DNA from 2 places in the Clostridium saccharobutylicum DSM 13864 genome. Region 2 is predicted to be linked to the other one. Evidence: a T-box and tRNA genes for the amino acid it is inferred to sense, from the RefSeq annotation. Region 2 holds a T-box; the other holds one or more tRNA genes.
The links. A T-box is a leader RNA that pairs with one kind of tRNA and senses whether it is charged. The one in region 2 lies ahead of pheS (phenylalanine--tRNA ligase subunit alpha), so its partner is inferred to be a tRNA-Phe.

Region 1 (9,810 bases), 1.8 Mb from region 2:
TTGAACCTATTATGAAATTAGAAATTATAATACCTGATGATTATATGGGAGATGTAATTACGGATATAAATAAAAAGAGAGGTAGAGTAATGGGGATGGAACAAGAAGGAGAAAAGCAGAAAGTTATAGCTGAGGTTCCACTTGCTGAAATAAGAAAGTATGCCACAGAATTACGTTCTTTAACCCAAGGAAGAGGACGATTTTCAAAAGAATTTGTGAGATATGAAGAAGTACCAGAAACAGAATTAGCTAAAGTAATACAAAATGTAATTGATTGCAAAAAATAAAATTTTATATTGAAGAATCCATGCTATATAAATGAAAGAGTTTATATAAATGTTTAAATACGATTATATTTAAGTTGATGCTTACTTATATGAAAATTTAATATAGATATTAAAAAAATAAGCAGTTTAGAAAATTTAATACTGAACTGCCCCCTGTCAAGTAGACAGATGAAAAAATAAAAAAATTATGAAGCTAAGGTCTGATTTCGATATTCAATTGGAGTCAGACCTTTTAAATTTTTCTGTAACCTCTTTGTATTATAAAATACTATGTAATCATCAATCGCTTGTCTTAATTCTTCATAAGTATAAAATTTTTGCAAATAATACATCTCGCATTTGAGAGTTCCCCAAAAACCTTCCATTGGTCCGTTGTCGATACACCTACTGACACGTGACATGCTTTGAGTTGCATTAATCTTATCAAGTTTAGCCTTGAAAGTTCTATTAGTATATTGAAATCCCCTATCACTATGAAAAAGTGGCTTTGCAGTCGGATTAGCAATTACTGCTAAGTCAAGTGTATCAAAAACAAGTTGATTGTTATTTGAGTGACCGACCACATAAGAAATAATGCTTTTATCAGATAAATCAAATATTGCACTGAGGTAAGCCTTTTGACCATTAAGTATCTTAAACTCAGTAACATCTGTTAACCATTTTTCATTTGGTTTCTTTGCATAGAATTCTCTATTTAATTTGTTTTCTGCCGTTATTTGTGGAGTACTTTGTAGATAAGACTTTCTCTTTTTTCTTATAACTGATTTCATGTTAATAGACTTCATTAATCTATAAATTCGTTTATGATTATACTGTTTATTAAGAAGTCGATTTATATTCATTGTTATCCGACGGTATCCATAGATACCATGTACATCTTCATAAAGCTTAACAATTTCTTTTAGTATTATTGAATTCTCTTTATCTAATTCAGTCTCTGAACGGTTAATCCATTTGTAGTAAGATGATCGTGCAATACTAGCTAAATTGCATAAATCAGCTATTGGATAGCCATTTTCCTCATGTAATTCTTTTATAGAAATATATTTATATTCTTGGATGATTCTAGTGCTTATCGCCTTCTTTCTACTTCCTTCAATTTTTTTAAGAAATCATTCTCCATCTTTAAACGTCTATTTTCTGCTTCAATAAGTTTTAGTTGTGCTGATAATTTATCAGACTCAGTAAGCTCCTCAGGCTCTTTACGCTTACCGCGACGGTCCATTAACTCTTCATATCCATTAGATTTATATTTTCTTACCCATGTATAAACTTGTTGATAAGAAACCTTAAATTTATCAGCAGTGGCTTGATAATCATCATTATTCGAAATGCAGAATGCAACAATCTCAATTCTTTCTTCATAAGTGGTTTTTCTTCCATTAGTCATAATTCTATCCCCTTGCTTATTGTGAGATTTAAATATCTTATGACTATTATACTTCTTAATCCATTGTTGGAGACTATAAATTGATGGAATTTCATATTTAGTGCATATATTTTCCAATGAACCGTTGCCATCAAGATAATCATGAATTGCCATATATTTGATTTCTTCTGAATAAATTTTATTTTTATGAGTAACAACTAATCCGTTTTCACCATTCATATTATACTTACGAATCCAATTCCTAAATGATTGATTATGGATGCTAAAATCAGAACATATTTGTGCAGCACTTTTTTCACCTGATAGGTAAGATTTAATAGCTCTTAGCTTTTCTTCAATAGAAACTTTTTCTTTTCTGCCCATAAAAAACACCCCCTTTATAGAAACAGTTTTATTATTTTAACTGTCTACTATAAAGGGAGCATATCAATTAGCTTACTTCTACCATTTTTTATTTTCTAATAAAAATTATAAATTGATTTTCAAGTTGTTTTTATATACATATAAGTAAAATTTTACATAGATTTAATTTAGGATAAAGTGCTTCAAAAAAAGGAATACTATTCTAGTATAGAAATCGAAAAAATTGTATTACAATGAGGAGGATGTGCTAATGTCAGATTATAGTATGGATATTAGTGGCAACATAGAATTAAGTGATTATAGCAATATATTTGATTATTTAAATATAATAGATAAAGATGATAATTTTATAATTAAAATTAATAAAAATAATAAACAGGATATAGATGTAATTAATTCAATGCTTGAGGATAATAAATTCATTATTAAGTGTGCTCAATATGATGATTTTGGCAATTATTACATAAATGCGAATAAGAATAAATAATATTTTAAATACAGGTTTTCTAATCATAACATAATATAGTATAATGTTTAGTATAATTGAGTGTTTTAATTTGGAAATGAACTGAAAAAAGGAGAGTATATTATGCAAAAATATGTTGTGGGAGTAGATTTAGGAGGTACTAAAATAAGTACTGCATTATCTGATTTAAATGGAGAAGTAATCAGCCAAACAACAGTACCAACAAAAGCAAACGAAGGAGAAATTCCTGTATTAAATAGAATAATTGAATCAGTTGAAAAAGTAATTAAAGATGGTTCAGCAACTTATGATGAAGTAAAGGCAATAGGAATAGGATCACCAGGACCTTTAGACGCTGAAAAGGGAGTGATTATTCATACACCAAACCTTCCATTTAATAATTTTAATTTAGTTGAACCATTAAATAAAAAATTTGGAGTACCTGTATATCTAGATAATGATGCAAACGTTGCAGCAATTGGTGAATATATGTTTGGAGCTGGAAGAGGTACTAAGCATGTAGTATTCTTTACTGTAAGTACAGGAGTAGGCGGTGGAGCTGTCTTAGATGGAAAGATTTACAGGGGACATACTTCTAATGCATTAGAAATTGGACATATGACAGTAGCACCAGATGGTCCAAGATGTAACTGTGGAAATATTGGTTGTGTAGAAGCAACATCATCAGGAACAGCAATAGCTAAAAGAGGACAAGAAGCTATTGCAAGCAAGGTTGAAACTTCATTAAGAAAATATGAAAAAGTAACTTCATATGAAGTATTTACAGAAGCAGCAGCAGGAGATCCAGTTTGTAAGGATATAATTGATAATGCATTAAATTACCTAGGAATAGCTATTGCTAATGCAGTATCCATATTTGATCCTGAAGTTATAATAATTGGAGGCGGAGTATCAAAGGCTGGAGAAATAGTTTTTGATACAGTAAGAAAAGTTGTAGATAAAAGATGCTTTAAATCTATGGCTGAATCAGTTAAGATCGTACCAGCAGGATTAGGTACAGATGCAGGTGTTATTGGAGCAGTAGCGTTAGCAATACTTGAATCACAAGATAAATAATAGTGTCATAATAAAAATTATGATAATTTAATATATAAAATTTTTGATATGTATGAATAAATAAGAAAGAGTATACATAAATTAGAATTATGAAGGCTCTACTTGCACTGAATTTTTTCTTCTCATACATATTATTAATCTTATTTCTGCAGATGCTTAAACAAGTTTTATTATTTCATAAGTTAAGTATTTGTTTAGAAGTAATTGAGATGAAAAAATTTTTTATATAAGCTATCTCTAATTAATTTTAGAGATAGCATATTATAAAAAAAAGAAATACATTAATATATAAAACCTATTCAATATTTATTATTGGATAGGTTTTGCATATTATATAGAGTTATATAAAATTTAAAGTGTACAAATATCATGGTTATTAAGAAAATAATAGTTAAGTGTTATTTAAGATTATTATATGTATTAAGGAAAAATCAAAAAATAATAGATTTGTATGCTAACTTATTTTGTGTCATACTGTGTGGCATTTTCAGTTAATAGTTAACTATTAGCTGAAAATGTCTCCTTGTATTGCATAAAATATATGCCACATCGTTGGTTTATTATTTTATGTCAGCCTTAATTACAAATATAGAATAAAGAAGGTAATAGAATGAAAGCGGAAATAATAGCTATAGGAACAGAAATTTTATTAGGTGATATAGTCAATTCTAATGCACAGTATTTAGGACAAGAGATGGCATCTTTAGGAATAGACATGCATTATCAACAGGTTGTAGGCGATAATGAAAAAAGAATTATTCATGCTTTTGATGAGGCTTATAGTAGAAGTGATATTGTTATAACAACAGGTGGTCTTGGACCTACAGAAGATGATTTAACCAAGGAAGTTGCAGCAAAATATTTCAATAAAAAATTGATTCCACATGAAAACTCGATTAAGAGAATAAAAGAATATTTTGAATTTAGACAAAAAAGAATGCCAGAAAATAATTTAAAACAAGGATTAATTCCAGAAGGTTGTATTGTAATTAAAAATAACAATGGAACAGCACCAGGTGTTATTATAGAAGAAAATAATAAAACAATGATTATTTTACCTGGTCCTCCAAAGGAAATGAAGCCAATGTTTGAGGAAGCAGTAAGACCATATTTTCAAAAGAAGTCTGATTCAGTATTAGTTTCAAAAATGATAAAAATATTAGGGGTTGGGGAAAGCACTATAGCAGAAGAACTAAAGGATTTAATGGAAAGTCAGATTAATCCAACTATTGCCCCTTATGCAAAAGAAGTTGGTGTTATAGTTCGTGTGACAGCCAAGGCTAGAACTGAAGAGGAGGCAGTAAAATTAATAATTCCTATAGAAGAAGAAATTAAGAAGAGACTTGGTGATAATGTATATGCAATAGAAGATATTGATTTAGAAGAGGTTGTCGCTAAATTATTAATAGAAAAAAAGCTTACAATATCTACAGCAGAGTCTTGTACAGGGGGGATGATAGCAAGTACTCTTATAAATTATCCAGGAATATCAGAAGTACTGTTAGAAGGTGCAGTAACATATTCTAATGAAGCGAAACATAAGAGATTAGGTGTTAAGAATGAAACTTTAGATAAATATGGTGCGGTAAGTGAGGAAACAGCAATGGAAATGGCAATTGGTATTGCAAAGACAGCTGGCACTGATGTTAGTATTGTGACAACAGGGATTGCAGGACCAGGCGGTGGAACAAAAGAAAAGCCTGTTGGATTAGTTTATGTAGGTATATATGTAAAAGGGAAAGTTGAAGTTCAAAAATGTATGTTTAATGGAAATAGAAGTAGAGTAAGACTTCAAGCAACAATTACTGGATTAGATATGCTTAGAAGAAATTTGATAAAAAAATAATATATTAGATAGAATAAAGAACTAATATACCAGTATGCTTGTTTATTTCTAATAATGCTACGTTAACAATGCTTTCAGTGGATAAGTTTTATATAAGCTGAAAGTTTAACATTGTCGGATACAAAGTATATGTTGCATTTTTGGTTTATTATTTTATTTCATGTGAATAAAACGAAATTGCCATAACTGCTTATATCAGTTATGGCAATTTTTAATTATATATAAATAAAAATGGGGGAGAGGCGATTAAATATTGAAGTTAAATACTTCATTATAAATTCTTACCATTTATAATTTATTTATACATAACAATTAAAAAATATATAGATTTTTGATTGTGTCTTAGTTAGAAATAATCTTTGTAGGTGAAGAAGAAAATGTGGAAAAGGATGATTCTACAACCCATCCTCTTGCGTTAACATTAGTATCAACTGGGAGTGCTACATAATACCATGTAATGTTGTTAACAAGCGCTTTTTCAAGAATTCCAACTTCCATTGCAATTGTTATACTTTGCAAAATGTTTGAGTTATCATATGGAGAAAGATGTACAAGTGTTCCTTTTGGGATTAAGCCATATTGATTATCAACATTAAGAAATTGCATAGTGAAATTCTCTTTTGAATTATCTACAAGTTTTAATTGCTCTTTTAATTTTGATAATTGTTTTTTTAACAATATATTATCCCTATGAAGTGAAGAAATTTTTTGATCATATCTAACAAATAAAAAGAATATGATACCAGCTATAATTAAAATGAAGATTAAAAAAAATAAAATGCTCATATGGATGCTCCTAGAAGTAATATCAATATTAATTATATTTAGTTAACTTGTAAAAAAGACCATAACAAATATAATGATAAGTAAATTTATTAATCTTATTTAATAATATATAAGTTCTAATTAGTAAGATTACTAATTGAATATTTATAAAAGTAGAAGTTTAGGTTTGATGAACAATATTTTTTTAGAACTTATATACATACTTAAAATTAATGTTTCCTTATAGTGAAAATATTACTATAATGTAAAATCAAATTTAGTGAGTAGAAAGTTAAGTTACTGTAAATACTAATTATTAAAATCATAGAATTTAGGAGGATGTATATATGGAATCTAATAGACGTTCACAAATTGATTTTGATTGGCATGTAGCAAAGTATATGGATGAAAGGGGATGTAGTTTACAACAAGCTTGTGAAGATTTAGGAATTACTGAATCTAATGTATTTAATTTAGAAAGAAGACATGAAGAATTATATTAGAAAAATATTATTAATATAGTTATTAAATCATTATTTAAGGCACAATTAAGAAAATAATAGATTACTATGCCAGCTTATTTTGTGTAATACTGCGTAGGTAATTTCAGTTGATAGCCATCTATGAGTTGAAAATGTCTCTTATCTGATGCAAAATATGCATCATGTTTTGGGCTATTATTTTCTTTTATGTGCCTAATATGATTTGCTCTCTTTTTTACATATCATCAATTGCTTTAAAAAGTACCTTGTCAATATTATCATTAATAACTAAATTAGCTTTATTGTCAGCAGAAGTAGTACTTTTATTTATAAGTACTAGATTTTTACCATTAAAGTAATTAATAAGTCCTGCAGCAGGATAAACAACTAATGAAGTACCACCTATAATAAGTGTATCAGCTTTAGAAATGGCACCAATTGCTCCATTTATAACATCTTCATCTAATCCTTCCTCATAAAGAACTACATCAGGTTTAACTCGTCCTCCACATTTAGAGCAAATAGGAACACCTTTAGCTTTTAAAATAAACTCGGCATCGTAGAAAGCGTGACATTTAGTACAATGGTTTCTATGAACTGAACCATGTAATTCAAAGACATTTTTGGAGCCAGCCATTTGATGTAACCCATCTATATTTTGTGTAACAATAGCTTTTAGTTTCCCCAGTTGTTCAAGTTTAGCTAATGCAATATGTGCGTTATTAGGTTTTGCGTTTGGGTATATAAGTTTATCTTTATAGAATTGAAAAAATTCTTCTGGATATCTCATATAAAAAGTATGAGATACTAATTGCTCTGGTGTAAATGTTGCATTAAGCTTTTGACTAAATAAACCATTAGAACTTCTAAAATCCGGGATTTTTGAGGCAGTCGATACTCCAGCTCCTCCGAAGAAAACAATATTATTACTTTCTTTTAGGATTTGAGTTAGTTTTTCTGTTTCAGTATTCATAAAATCATCTCCACTATTATAATAATTTATTTTAATTATTGCACAATGTAATGTTAAAAACAAAAGACTTTTACATCAATTAACGTCTTGCACATGATTTATATTGAATATAAATTATAGTTTTTATGCAAAAAAAGCAATTAAATGAAAAAAAGTTTAAGAAAAGTGTTGACATAGTTTGAATATGTCGATATAATACTACTTGTGATCTGGTGATGACGGCGTAGAGGTAACACTCCTTTCCATTCCGAACAGGACAGTTAAGGTCTACAGCGCTGATGGTACTGCACGGGAGACTGTGTGGAAGAGTAAGACGTCGCCAGGTAATTACGGCTCGATAGCTCAGTCGGTAGAGCAGAGGACTGAAAATCCTCGTGTCACTGGTTCGATTCCAGTTCGAGCCACCATAAAGCACTAATATATATTAGTGCTTTTTTTATGTTTAGAAAAGTATGAAAAATTTTATAATAAATTAAAAGAACGCATATACGTACTATTATATTTTCAATTAGTAAGTATATGCGCTATTTTTTTTCTTAAAAATGATTTTTACGAAATATTAATTTTTATACTTGTTATTTTCTTTCATGTGCATTACATTAAACTGTACATTGTGATACTTCTATTGCGTATAAGCCACAAATAGGACATACAGTTACATTAATAATATAACTATCATCTACTTTACCTAAGTTAAATAATTTATTAAACGATGTATTTTCATATTCTTTAGAAATTGTATTTATTACATATGTATTATTTTTTGTGTAAATGTAAAAATGATATTCTAAATAACGATAAGATTTATTAATTTTCTCCTGTTCTCCACATTGACACTTTCCAACATAGTATTCATTAGAAAAGTTTACATCATTACTATTATTTAAAGCTTCTAAAATAATATCGAAAGATAATCCAGTGATTTCGTTTTCGTCTTCGAAGAATAATCCTTCACAATTATCATTGCTTAAAACATATTCTTTATTTTCATGTATAAATGTATAATTCATAAACATCCCCCTAAATTTGAAATTTCTGCGAATATTATATACTAAATCCTAACAAAGATCTAAGAGGTTTAGCTTATATTATTTAGTAATAATATAAGTTTAGAATTTAATATATTTTGTAAATAAATTTAATACAATAGTTTTTAGATGTTTTCAATCTGCCAATCTATTGGTGTTTGATTAGTTTTAATTAAAAAATCATTTGTTTTTGAAAATGGTTTACTGCCAAAAAAACCTCTTGAAGCAGATAATGGACTAGGATGAACTGATTTTATAATAAGATGCTTTGGATTAGTTATTAATTTTTCTTTTGAAATAGCATTGTTTCCCCAAAGTATAAATACTATAGGTGTTTCCTTATCATTTAATATTTGTATGACTTTTGTAGTGAATTCTTCCCAACCTTTATTTCTATGAGAATTGGCTTCGCCAGCTCTTACTGTTAGAACTGTATTTAACAAAAGAACACCTTGATCAGCCCATTTTTTTAGATAGCCATTATTAGGAATATAACATCCTAAATCAGTATGAAGTTCTTTATAAATATTTATTAATGATGGAGGTGTTTTCACTCCAGGATTAACAGAAAAACTTAATCCATGTGCCTGATTAGGACCATGATATGGATCTTGACCTAATATAACTATTTTTACTTTAGAATAAGGAGTAAAGTGTAGGGCATTAAAAAGATCATACATATTTGGATATATGACTTTTGAATTATATTCATTTACAAGGAATTTTTTCAATTTAATATAGTAATCTTTTTTAAATTCGGAATCTAAATAATTTTTCCAATCATTTTTTAGTATTTCAGACATAATATCACCCAAGATTATTATAACATTTTATGACAATAATATGTATTAGGCAAGTTAAGGCACAATCAAAAAAATAATAAGTTCATCTACCACTATATTTTTCACCATTCTGCGTCGGTAAAATGCCATAATACGCCCACTATAATGGCACTTCACTTGCTTGTTTGATGAAAAATAGTCATGGCAGTTTTGGACTTGTTATTTATTTTCATGCCCCTAACTAATAAGAAATAAAATATAATTTTTAGATTTTATTTCTTAATTTCTCTTAACTTAGAAATTAATTTATGATATTTATTGTTAGTAATCATATATACTGTTAAAATGTAA
Region 2 (9,810 bases):
TATTGATAATATGAGACGGCTTTAAGGCCGTCTTTTTATTATGTATAGAGTTTTTCGGAGGTGAAAAATATTAGTAAAGATTATTCTATTAATGAAGAAATAAGAGAAAAAGAACTTAGAGTAGTTGGAAAAGATGGAGAGCAACTAGGTGTTATTTCATCAAATGAAGCAAGAAGACTTGCAGAAGAAAGCGACTTAGATTTAGTTATGATTTCTCCTAATGCAAAACCACCAGTTTGTAAGATTATGGACTTTGGTAAGTATGTATATGAGCAATCTAAAAAAGAAAAAGAAGCTAAGAAAAAGCAAAAAATAGTAAGTATTAAAGAAGTAAGAGTTAGTCTAACTATTGAGGAACATGATATTGACATAAAAGCAAAAAATGCAAGAAAGTTCCTATTAGATGGAGATAAAGTTAAAATCACTGTTAGATTTAGAGGTAGAGAAATGGAATTAGGTCATATTGGCCAAAGAATTCTTGATAATTTTGCAGCTAAATTAGAAGATGTTTGCCTTATAGAAAAAAGAGCTAAAAGAGAAGGTAGAAACATGACAATGGTTTTAGGGCCTAAAAAGGCATAACTTGAGAGGAGGATTTTATCATGCCAAAAATGAAGAGTCATAGAGGTGCAGCAAAGAGATTTAGAAAGACAGGTACAGGAAAGCTTAAAAGATCTAAAGCGTTTAAGAGCCATATCTTAACTAAGAAGAGCTCAAAGACTAAGAGAAATCTTAGAAAAGCTGGATACGTATCAAAGACACAAGAAAAAGTAATGAAGAAATTATTACCATACCTATAATATAGAGTGGTACAGGAGGTTTAAGTAATGGCAAGAGTAAAGAGAGCAAAGAATTCTCGTAAAAATCATAAAAAAGTTTTAAAACTTGCAAAAGGATACTACGGTGGAAAAAGTAAGTTATTTAAAACAGCTAACGAATCAGTAATAAGAGCATTAAGAAATGCTTATGTTGGAAGAAAGAATAAGAAGAGAGATTACAGAAGTGTTTGGATCGCAAGAATTAACGCTGCTACAAGAATCAACAATCTTTCATATTCAAAATTCATGAATGGAATCAAATTAGCTGGAATCGACATCAACAGAAAGATGTTATCTGAAATAGCTATAAATGATCCTAAAGCATTTGCTGAATTAGTAGAAGTTGCTAAAAAATCAATAAACGCTTAATACATAAAATGCGGACTTGTCCGCATTTTATTTTTATAAAAAATTATAAATTAGTTAAGCAGGTTTGAGGTGTTGAACTTTGATTTATATTGAAAGTAAAGAAAATAACTTATTTAAGGAAACAAAAAAACTTAAAGAAAGAAAAAATAGAAATAAAAGCAATAAATATATAATTGAGGGCTTTAGATTAGTTAAAGAAGCGTTTAAAGCGAAGATTGAGATAGATTGTCTAATCATTACAAAAGATGCAGGTGAAAAACTTGAAGAATATTTATCGGATTATATAAACGAAGATATAAAGATATACGAAATGAGTGATGTTTTATTTAAAGAACTTATTTCAACAGAAAAACCTCAAGGAATAGTTGCTGTTATAAGCATGGATTTAAAACCGCTCAGAGAAGAAGGATGTTTTTATTTGCTTTGTGATAAACTTCAAGATCCGGGAAATTTAGGTACTGTAATAAGAACTGCACATGCAGCAGGAGTTCAGGGGATAATTTTAACTAAGGGAACTGTAGATATATATAATGAAAAGACAATTAGATCTACTATGGGGTCATTGTTTTATATTCCAATTCATTATGATGATGAAAATTTATCTTTGGTTAAAAATTTAAAGGAACAGGGTTTTAACTTAGTTGTGACTTCTCTTGATACTAATAAAGATTTTTTTGAAGAAGATTTAAGAGGAAAAGTTATTTTAACTGTTGGAAATGAAGGAAATGGTGTAAGTGATGAAGTTTTAGAACTTGCAGATACAAAAGTTAAAATACCAATGCCAGGTAATGCAGAATCATTAAATGTAGCGATAGCTACATCTGTTATAATATATGAAAAGGTTAGACAAGATAGATTGTAAGATACATTCAAAAAATAATAATTGCATTTTAGAATTGTTATTTCGTTTTATGTGGCTAATAATACTAAAATATGCTAAATATAAAAATAAACTATTGAATTTATTTTTATTTATTTGTATAATTAGGTTTGTTAAGTGAATAATTAAAAACTGTGAATGAGAGAGTACATATCATGTGGTTTCCAGGGAGAAAAGGTCATGGACTGTAAGCCTTTTTAAGCAAATTGATATCGAAGTTCACTCAGGAGTTCTAGCTGTGAAAATTTATAGTAGTAGCTAGCGGCATAAAGTCGTTAATATTAATTGAGTTGGGTAGCTTTTGATAAAGCTCCAATTAGGGTGGTAACGCGGATTTTTTCGTCCCTTTCATAGGGGCGTTTTTTTTATGCAAAAAACTGATTTATGAACAGAGTTACATATTGTTAAATTCTTTTAGGATTTAAATTGTTCATTTAAAAAGATAATTCAAATTCAGAAATGAGTTTGTTGAAAGGAGATCAAATTATGAAAGAGAAACTTAAAGAACTACAAGAACTTGCATTAAAGCAAATTGAAACTGCTATAAAAAGTAGTGAATTAGAAGATATCAGAGTTAAGTTCTTAGGAAAAAAAGGAGAACTTACTACAATATTAAGAGGTATGGGAGGACTATCTCCAGAAGAAAGACCTTTGGTCGGTAAGTTGGTAAATGAGACTAAAGCTATAGTTGAAGAAAAGTTAGATAGTGCTATAAAGAAAATTAAAGATAAAGAAAAGGCTGAAAAGCTTGCTGGTGAAACTATAGATATTTCGCTTCCAGGAAGAAAAAAAGTTATAGGTAAAAGACATCCTTTGGATTTAACATTACAAACTATGGAAGATATCTTTGTTTCAATGGGATTTACAATTGAAGAAGGTCCAGAAATAGAGCTTGATCATTATAATTTTGAAGCGTTAAACATTCCTAAGGATCATCCAGCAAGAAGTGAGCAAGATACACTATATATTAATGATAATATTTTATTAAGAACTCAAACTTCACCAATTCAAGTTAGAACTATGGAAAAGCAAGAACCACCAATAAAAATGATTTCGCCAGGAAAAGTTTATAGATCAGATTCTGTAGATGCGACACATTCACCTATATTTTATCAAATGGAAGGCTTAGTTATTGATAAAGGAGTTACTTTTGCGGATCTAAAAGGAACTTTGGAGTTATTCGCTAAGAAGATGTTTGGTGATAAGGTTCAAACTAAGTTTAGACCACATCATTTCCCATTTACAGAACCATCTGCTGAAATGGATGCAACTTGCTTTGTCTGCGGAGGAGAAGGATGTAGAGTATGTAAAGGTAGCGGATGGATAGAACTTTTAGGTTGTGGAATGGTTCATCCAAATGTCCTTAGAAATTGTGGAATTGATCCAGAAGTATATAGTGGATTTGCTTTTGGATTTGGTGTTGATAGAATGGTAATGTTAAAGTACGGTATAGATGATATAAGATTATTATATGAAAGTGATATGAGATTCTTGAATCAATTTTAATTTGTATTATTAAGGAAAATATTATTAAAAATTAGTGTCTAATAAAATGAGTTTACATGTATATGTTAGCTCAAGGTTAGCAACTAACGAGCAATTTAAGGAGGAGAAAATATGAAAGTACCATATAGTTGGTTACAAGATTATGTTGAAATAAATGTAAGTCCTAAGGAATTAGGAGATAAATTAACTTTAACTGGATCTCAGCTTGAAGAATTAATAATTCAAGGAGATACAATAGATAAGGTAGTTACAGGAAAAATTACAAAGATAGAAAAACATCCAGATGCAGATAAATTAAGTATATGTCAAGTTGATATTGGAAGTGAAACAATACAAATAGTTACTGCAGCAACAAATATGAAGGAACAAGATGTAGTGCCAGTTGCACTTCATGGATCAACATTAGCTGATGGAACTAAAATAAAAAAAGGAAAACTTAGAGGGATAGTATCAAATGGTATGTTCTGCTCAGAAGAAGAACTTGGAATTGCTGGAGATGAACCAGTACATGGGTTGATGATATTGCCTACTGATACTAAACTTGGAGTAGAAATTAAAGAACTTTTAAAATTAAACAAAGCTATTTTAGATTTTGAAATAACATCTAACAGACCAGATTGTTTAAGTATGATTGGTATGGCAAGAGAAACAGCAGCAGCATTTAGAACAACTTATAAAATGCCAAATTTAGAATATAAAACAGCTTGTTCTAAAAAGATAAATGATGAATTAAAAGTTGAAATAAAAGATGAACTTTGTAATAGGTATATGGCAAGAGGAGTTAAGAATGTTAAAGTTCAACCATCACCAGGTTGGATGCAAGAAAGACTTCTTGAAGCAGGAATAAGACCTATTAATAATATAGTTGATATTACAAACTTTGTTATGCTTGAAATTGGCCAGCCAATGCATGCATATGATAAGAGGGAAATTGCTACTAATATAATAGTAGTCGAAAGAGCTAAAAATAATGAAAAATTCACTACATTAGATGACGCGGAAAGAGAATTAGATGATTCTATGCTTTGTATTAAAGATAGTGACAAAATCATTGGATTAGCAGGAATAATGGGTGGATTAAATTCAGAAATAAAAGAAGACACAGCAGAAGTTATTTTTGAATGTGCAAATTTTGATGGAACTAATATCAGAGTGAATTCTAAAAAATTAAACTTAAGAAGTGAAGCTTCAAGCAGATTTGAAAAAGATATAGATCCAAACTTAACACAAACAGCAATTGACAGAGCTTGCAGTTTAATATGTGAATTAGGTGCTGGAGAAGTTATGGAAGGCACAATAGATATTTATAATAAGAAAAAGGAAGCTGCAACTGTTGTTGTTGATTCAAAGTGGATTAATAAATTTTTAGGAACACATATTTCTAAAGAAGAAATGAAAAGATGCTTAGATAGTGTTGATTTATTTACAGAAATAGATGGAGATAATTTAGTTGTAACAGCTTCAACTTTTAGAGTTGATATTGCAATAAGAGAAGATATAGCTGAAGAAGTAGCAAGAATATATGGTTATGATGTTATACCAACAACAATATTTAGTGTTTCAACTGGAAGAGAACCTAAATATAGAAAGAGACTTTTAGATGAAAGAGTTGTATTGCTTGCAACAGGTAGTGGTTTAAATCAATCTATCAGTTACTCGTTTGTGTCTCCAAAGGTATTTGATAAAATTAATTTACCAGAAGACAGTGAACTTAGAAATGTGGTTAAAATTAAAAATCCATTAGGTGAAGATTATAGTGTGATGAGAACATCAACATTACCTTCAATGATGGAATGCTTAGGAAGAAATTATTCTAGAAATAATACTTATGTTAGATTATTTGAAATGGGTAAAGTATATATCCCAAATGAAGATAGTACAAAACTTCCAACAGAAAAGAATATATTAACTATAGGTATGTATGGTGAATGTGATTACTTAGATATTAAAGGTGTAGTTGAAAATGTAGTAGAAGGTCTTGGAATATTTAATGCTAAATATGAAAGAGAAAGCGAAAATGTAAGTTACCATCCAGGTAAAACAGCTAAGATAACTATAGGTAAAACTGTAGCAGGTACTTTAGGAGAAGCTCATTTAGATGTATGCGAAAATTATGGAATTGATGTACCATGTTTTGTAGCTCAATTAGATTTAGATGTATTATATGAAAATGCAAATACAGATAAGAAATATAAGCCATTACCTAAATTCCCAGCAGTAACAAGAGATATTGCTTTATTAGTGGAAGACTTGGTTCTAGTTCAGGAAATTGAAGAAACAATTAAAAAAGCTGGTGGAAATTTAGTTGAGAAGATTGAGCTGTTTGATATATATAAAGGAAAGCAAATACCAGATGGTAAAAAGAGTATAGCTTATGCTATTTGTTATAGAGATGAAAATAAGACACTAACAGATAAAGAAGTTAATAAAGTACATGATAAAATACTAAGATCTCTAGAATATAAGCTAGGAGCCACATTAAGAGATTAGAATGTGAAATAATATAAAAATTAAATATTAATTGATTTATTATTTTTGAATATAAATTAATAGTAGAATTTGAAAGATGAGCAATTACTTTTTATAAGTAATATGCTCATCTTTTGGTTTAGAAATAGTTTTTAAATTTAAAGAATTTTTTTATTATATAAAAATATTATAGAATAAAGAAATAAATAAATTTAGGGGTGACTTGCTTTGGATTTGGTTATAGTAATATTGATTACAATGATAGTTATTTGGAAAAGTATATATACACTTTATTTAGTAAGAAAGTTTTTTAAAGAAAAAAATAGAAAACATATGTGGATAAATATAGGACTATTAAGTAACTATATTATATATTTTTATTTTTTATTTGAAGCTTCAGCAGGATCTATACAGTCTCCTCTTGAAGGTCCTTTATGGTTAATAATAATTTTTGTTGCATTAACTTTTATCAATGTTTTTTATGATTTTAAGACTAGTAGGTTTAGAGAATAGGTTAAAAATTAAATTAATTTATAAAAAAAGAATATTTTTCTTAAAAAATTAACTTTTTAAGGAGGAAAAATTAGTTTGTTATAGAATAGATATTTAGATAGAGTGGTAAAAATAGAATTTGAATATATGAAGTTCATAAAAGTAAGAGCTATCAAAAAACTTTGCCTTTGACAAACAAGAATGCTAGATCTTTTGTAACGTTCTTTTTTCTGGAGCTTGTAAATTGAATTAGACAAGCAATATAGAGAATTAATTCCACAAAATTTAAAGGAATACGCAGGAATAGAAAAGGACATAGTAAGTATTGGAGTATTATCTAGAGTAGAAATATGGAGCAAGGAAAAGTGGAGTAAATACAATGAATCAGATATTGATTTTGAGTCTATCACAGAAAAAATGAATGAGTTAGGAATATAAGGAGTTTTATTATGGAATTTAAGCATGTTTCGGTTTTATTAAATGAGTGCATAGAAGCACTAAATATAAAAGAAGATGGTATTTATGTTGATTGTACCTTGGGCGGAGCTGGTCATTCATCTCATATATTAAAGCATTTGTCAAAAGAAGGAATGCTCATTGGGATAGATCAAGATAAAGATGCACTAAAAGCTGCAAAGGAAAGATTAAAAGAGTTTGATAATGTAAAATATGTTCATAGTAATTTTTATAATATAGATAATATTTTAAATCAATTGGAAATTGAAAAAGTTGATGGAATCTTAATGGATCTTGGAGTTTCATCTTATCAACTAGATGAAGCTGAGAGAGGCTTTAGTTATATGCAAGATGCACCTTTAGATATGAGAATGAACAGAGATAATGATTTTTCAGCTTACAATATTGTAAATAATTACACTGAAGAAGATATATATAGGATAATAAAAGATTATGGTGAAGAGAGGTTTGCTAAAAGAATTGCTAATTTTATAGTTAATAGAAGGGCTGAAAAGCCTATAGAAACAACTTTTGAATTAGTTGATATAATTAAAGCAGCAATTCCAGCAAAGGCTAGAAGAGAAGGCCCGCATCCAGCAAAGAGAACTTTTCAAGCTATTAGAATAGAAGTAAATTCAGAACTTAAAATATTAAATAAGACTATAGAAGATGGTGTAAATAGACTAAATAAGGGTGGCAGAATGGCGATTATAACATTCCATTCTTTAGAGGATAGAATTGTAAAGCTTAAGTTTAGAGAACTAGATAATCCATGTATTTGTCCTAAGGAATTCCCAATATGTGCATGTGGGAAAAAGCCAATAGTTAAGCTTATATCAAGAAAAGGGATAGCACCAAGCAAGGAAGAAATAGAAGAAAATCCAAGAAGTAGAAGTGCCAAAGTTAGGGTAATTGAGAAATTATAATTTTTATTATGTTATAAATGAGCAGGGATGTGAATAAAATGGTAGGAAGAGAATATGATTATATTAAAGGTAATACAGCAATAAAACCAAAAAGAAAAAGTGGAATACGCAGGCCAGATGAAAAACAGAAACAAATACAAAGAAAAAAGATAAATAGGAAAAAGAGTATTCTTTCTAAACACAGAAGACAAAATGATAGAAAATATATGTTTACTGTAGTTGTAGCAATATTTACTCTTGGGTGCATAACGATTGCTGGGGATAGTAACGTATATAAAATGCAAAGTCAAACTAGTACAATAGAAAGTCAAATTAAACAAGCACAGGAAGAAAATGAAGCATTAAAAGTAACATTATTAAAATTTTCATCATTAAATAATATTGAGGATAAAGCTAAAGCAAAATTATCTATGCATATTCCTAGTAAAGAACAAACTGTAACAATTGACTTTTCAAAAGATTATTTTGAAAGTTTAGAACATGAAGAAACTACTAGTAATACAGGAGATAAAAGTTTGTTAACAAAATTAAAAAATTTAATAAAATTTTAAATGTACCAATAAGTGGTGAACTAACTTAATAATTTTAGGAAGTTCTTCTAAGGCTCATGTGGAGAACATGTTTTTGCAAAAAACTCCATCTGAGCCTAAGATATTTCGTGGAAAAGAAAGTAGATGGGGGAGGAAAAATTGAAAAAGAAAAATAATAAAGATAGAGCGAAAATGCGTAGAAGAATGAGTGCTATAGTATTCGCATTAACTTTTGTTTTTGCAATATTGACCATTAGGCTATCTTACATAATGATAGTAAAAAGGGCAGATTATGCTGCAAGAGCAGAAGAACAATGGACAAGTGAAGTAAAGATAGATGCTATAAGGGGAAGAATTCTAGATACGAACGGAAAAGAACTTGCTGTATCTGCAAATGTATATAGAGTAGATTTTGATTTGAATTCAATAAGAGCTTACTTCGATTTAACAAAATTATCAAAGGATGAAATTGAACATTTAAAAGGAATAGGGATTTCAATTTCAGCAGATCAAACAAAATTAAGTACTAGTGATATTGCTCCTTTAATTGCAAAAGCTTTAAATTTAGATGTAGCAGAAGTTCAAAAAAAGTTAGATACAAAACTTCCTAGTGGGGCAGCAGCAGGATCGGCAACTCTTGTTAGAAGAATAGAAAAAGAACAAGCAGATAAAGTAAAAGAGTTAAAAATACATGGAGTTATAGTTTCACCAGATACAAAAAGGTACTATCCTAATAATAATTTCTTAGCCCATGTTCTTGGAAGTACCAACATTGATGGTAAGGGTTTGACTGGCGTAGAATTACAGTATAATTCTTATTTAGCGGGTGTTCCTGGAATGAAGATTGCAGAACTTGATAAAAACAATAGAGATTTACCTTATACAATATCTCAATTTACATCTCCTGTAAATGGAAAAGATGTTACTCTTACTATTGATGAAAATATCCAAAATTTTGCTGAGAAAATAGCACAGCAGGCTTATGAAGATAATAAGGCTAAAGCAGTTTCGATATTAGTAATGGATCCAAAAACTGGAGAAGTTTTAGCTATGGTTAATAAACCGGATTTTGATCCTAATAATCCATATGATGGTGCTGATAAATTTGATGGAGCAAATCAAAGTGATAAATTACAAAAAATGTGGAGAAATAGATTGGTAAATGATACTTTTGAACCAGGGTCAATATTTAAAGTAATTACAGCGATTACTGGATTAGAAGAAAATGTTGTTAATAAGGATACACAGTTTGTGGACAATGGATCGATATCAGTTGGCGGAATTACCCCTAAGTGTTGGAAACCAGGTGGACATGGAGTGCAGAATTTCCCTGAAATTATTCAAAATTCATGTAATGTAGGATT

Region 1: it encodes a tRNA-Phe, which carries the amino acid that the T-box ahead of pheS (phenylalanine--tRNA ligase subunit alpha) is inferred to sense. The anticodon was not compared.

The regions. Positions count from the first base shown of each region.
Region 1 is NC_022571.1:4,873,355-4,883,164, reverse strand. It holds gene fusA (elongation factor G) at 1-287, shown strand, start outside; gene CLSA_RS20925 (IS3 family transposase) at 473-1,348, opposite strand; gene CLSA_RS20920 (helix-turn-helix domain-containing protein) at 1,360-2,040, opposite strand; gene CLSA_RS20915 (hypothetical protein) at 2,291-2,527, shown strand; gene CLSA_RS20910 (ROK family protein) at 2,630-3,583, shown strand; gene CLSA_RS20905 (competence/damage-inducible protein A) at 4,194-5,429, shown strand; gene CLSA_RS20900 (hypothetical protein) at 5,772-6,215, opposite strand; gene CLSA_RS23530 (hypothetical protein) at 6,542-6,697, shown strand; gene CLSA_RS20895 (NAD-dependent protein deacylase) at 6,912-7,649, opposite strand; rRNA gene rrf (5S ribosomal RNA) at 7,858-7,974, shown strand; tRNA gene CLSA_RS20885 (tRNA-Phe) at 7,981-8,056, shown strand; gene CLSA_RS20880 (DUF3785 domain-containing protein) at 8,249-8,659, opposite strand; gene CLSA_RS20875 (uracil-DNA glycosylase) at 8,803-9,480, opposite strand.
Region 2 is NC_022571.1:3,056,797-3,066,606, reverse strand. It holds gene infC (translation initiation factor IF-3) at 61-582, shown strand; gene rpmI (50S ribosomal protein L35) at 603-800, shown strand; gene rplT (50S ribosomal protein L20) at 828-1,187, shown strand; gene CLSA_RS13215 (TrmH family RNA methyltransferase) at 1,267-2,049, shown strand; T-box leader at 2,193-2,417, shown strand; gene pheS (phenylalanine--tRNA ligase subunit alpha) at 2,554-3,573, shown strand; gene pheT (phenylalanine--tRNA ligase subunit beta) at 3,685-6,063, shown strand; gene CLSA_RS13200 (hypothetical protein) at 6,271-6,555, shown strand; partial or broken gene CLSA_RS22565 (division/cell wall cluster transcriptional repressor MraZ) at 6,711-6,972, shown strand; gene rsmH (16S rRNA (cytosine(1402)-N(4))-methyltransferase RsmH) at 6,984-7,916, shown strand; gene CLSA_RS13190 (FtsB/FtsL family cell division protein) at 7,955-8,467, shown strand; gene CLSA_RS13185 (stage V sporulation protein D) at 8,606-9,810, shown strand, end outside.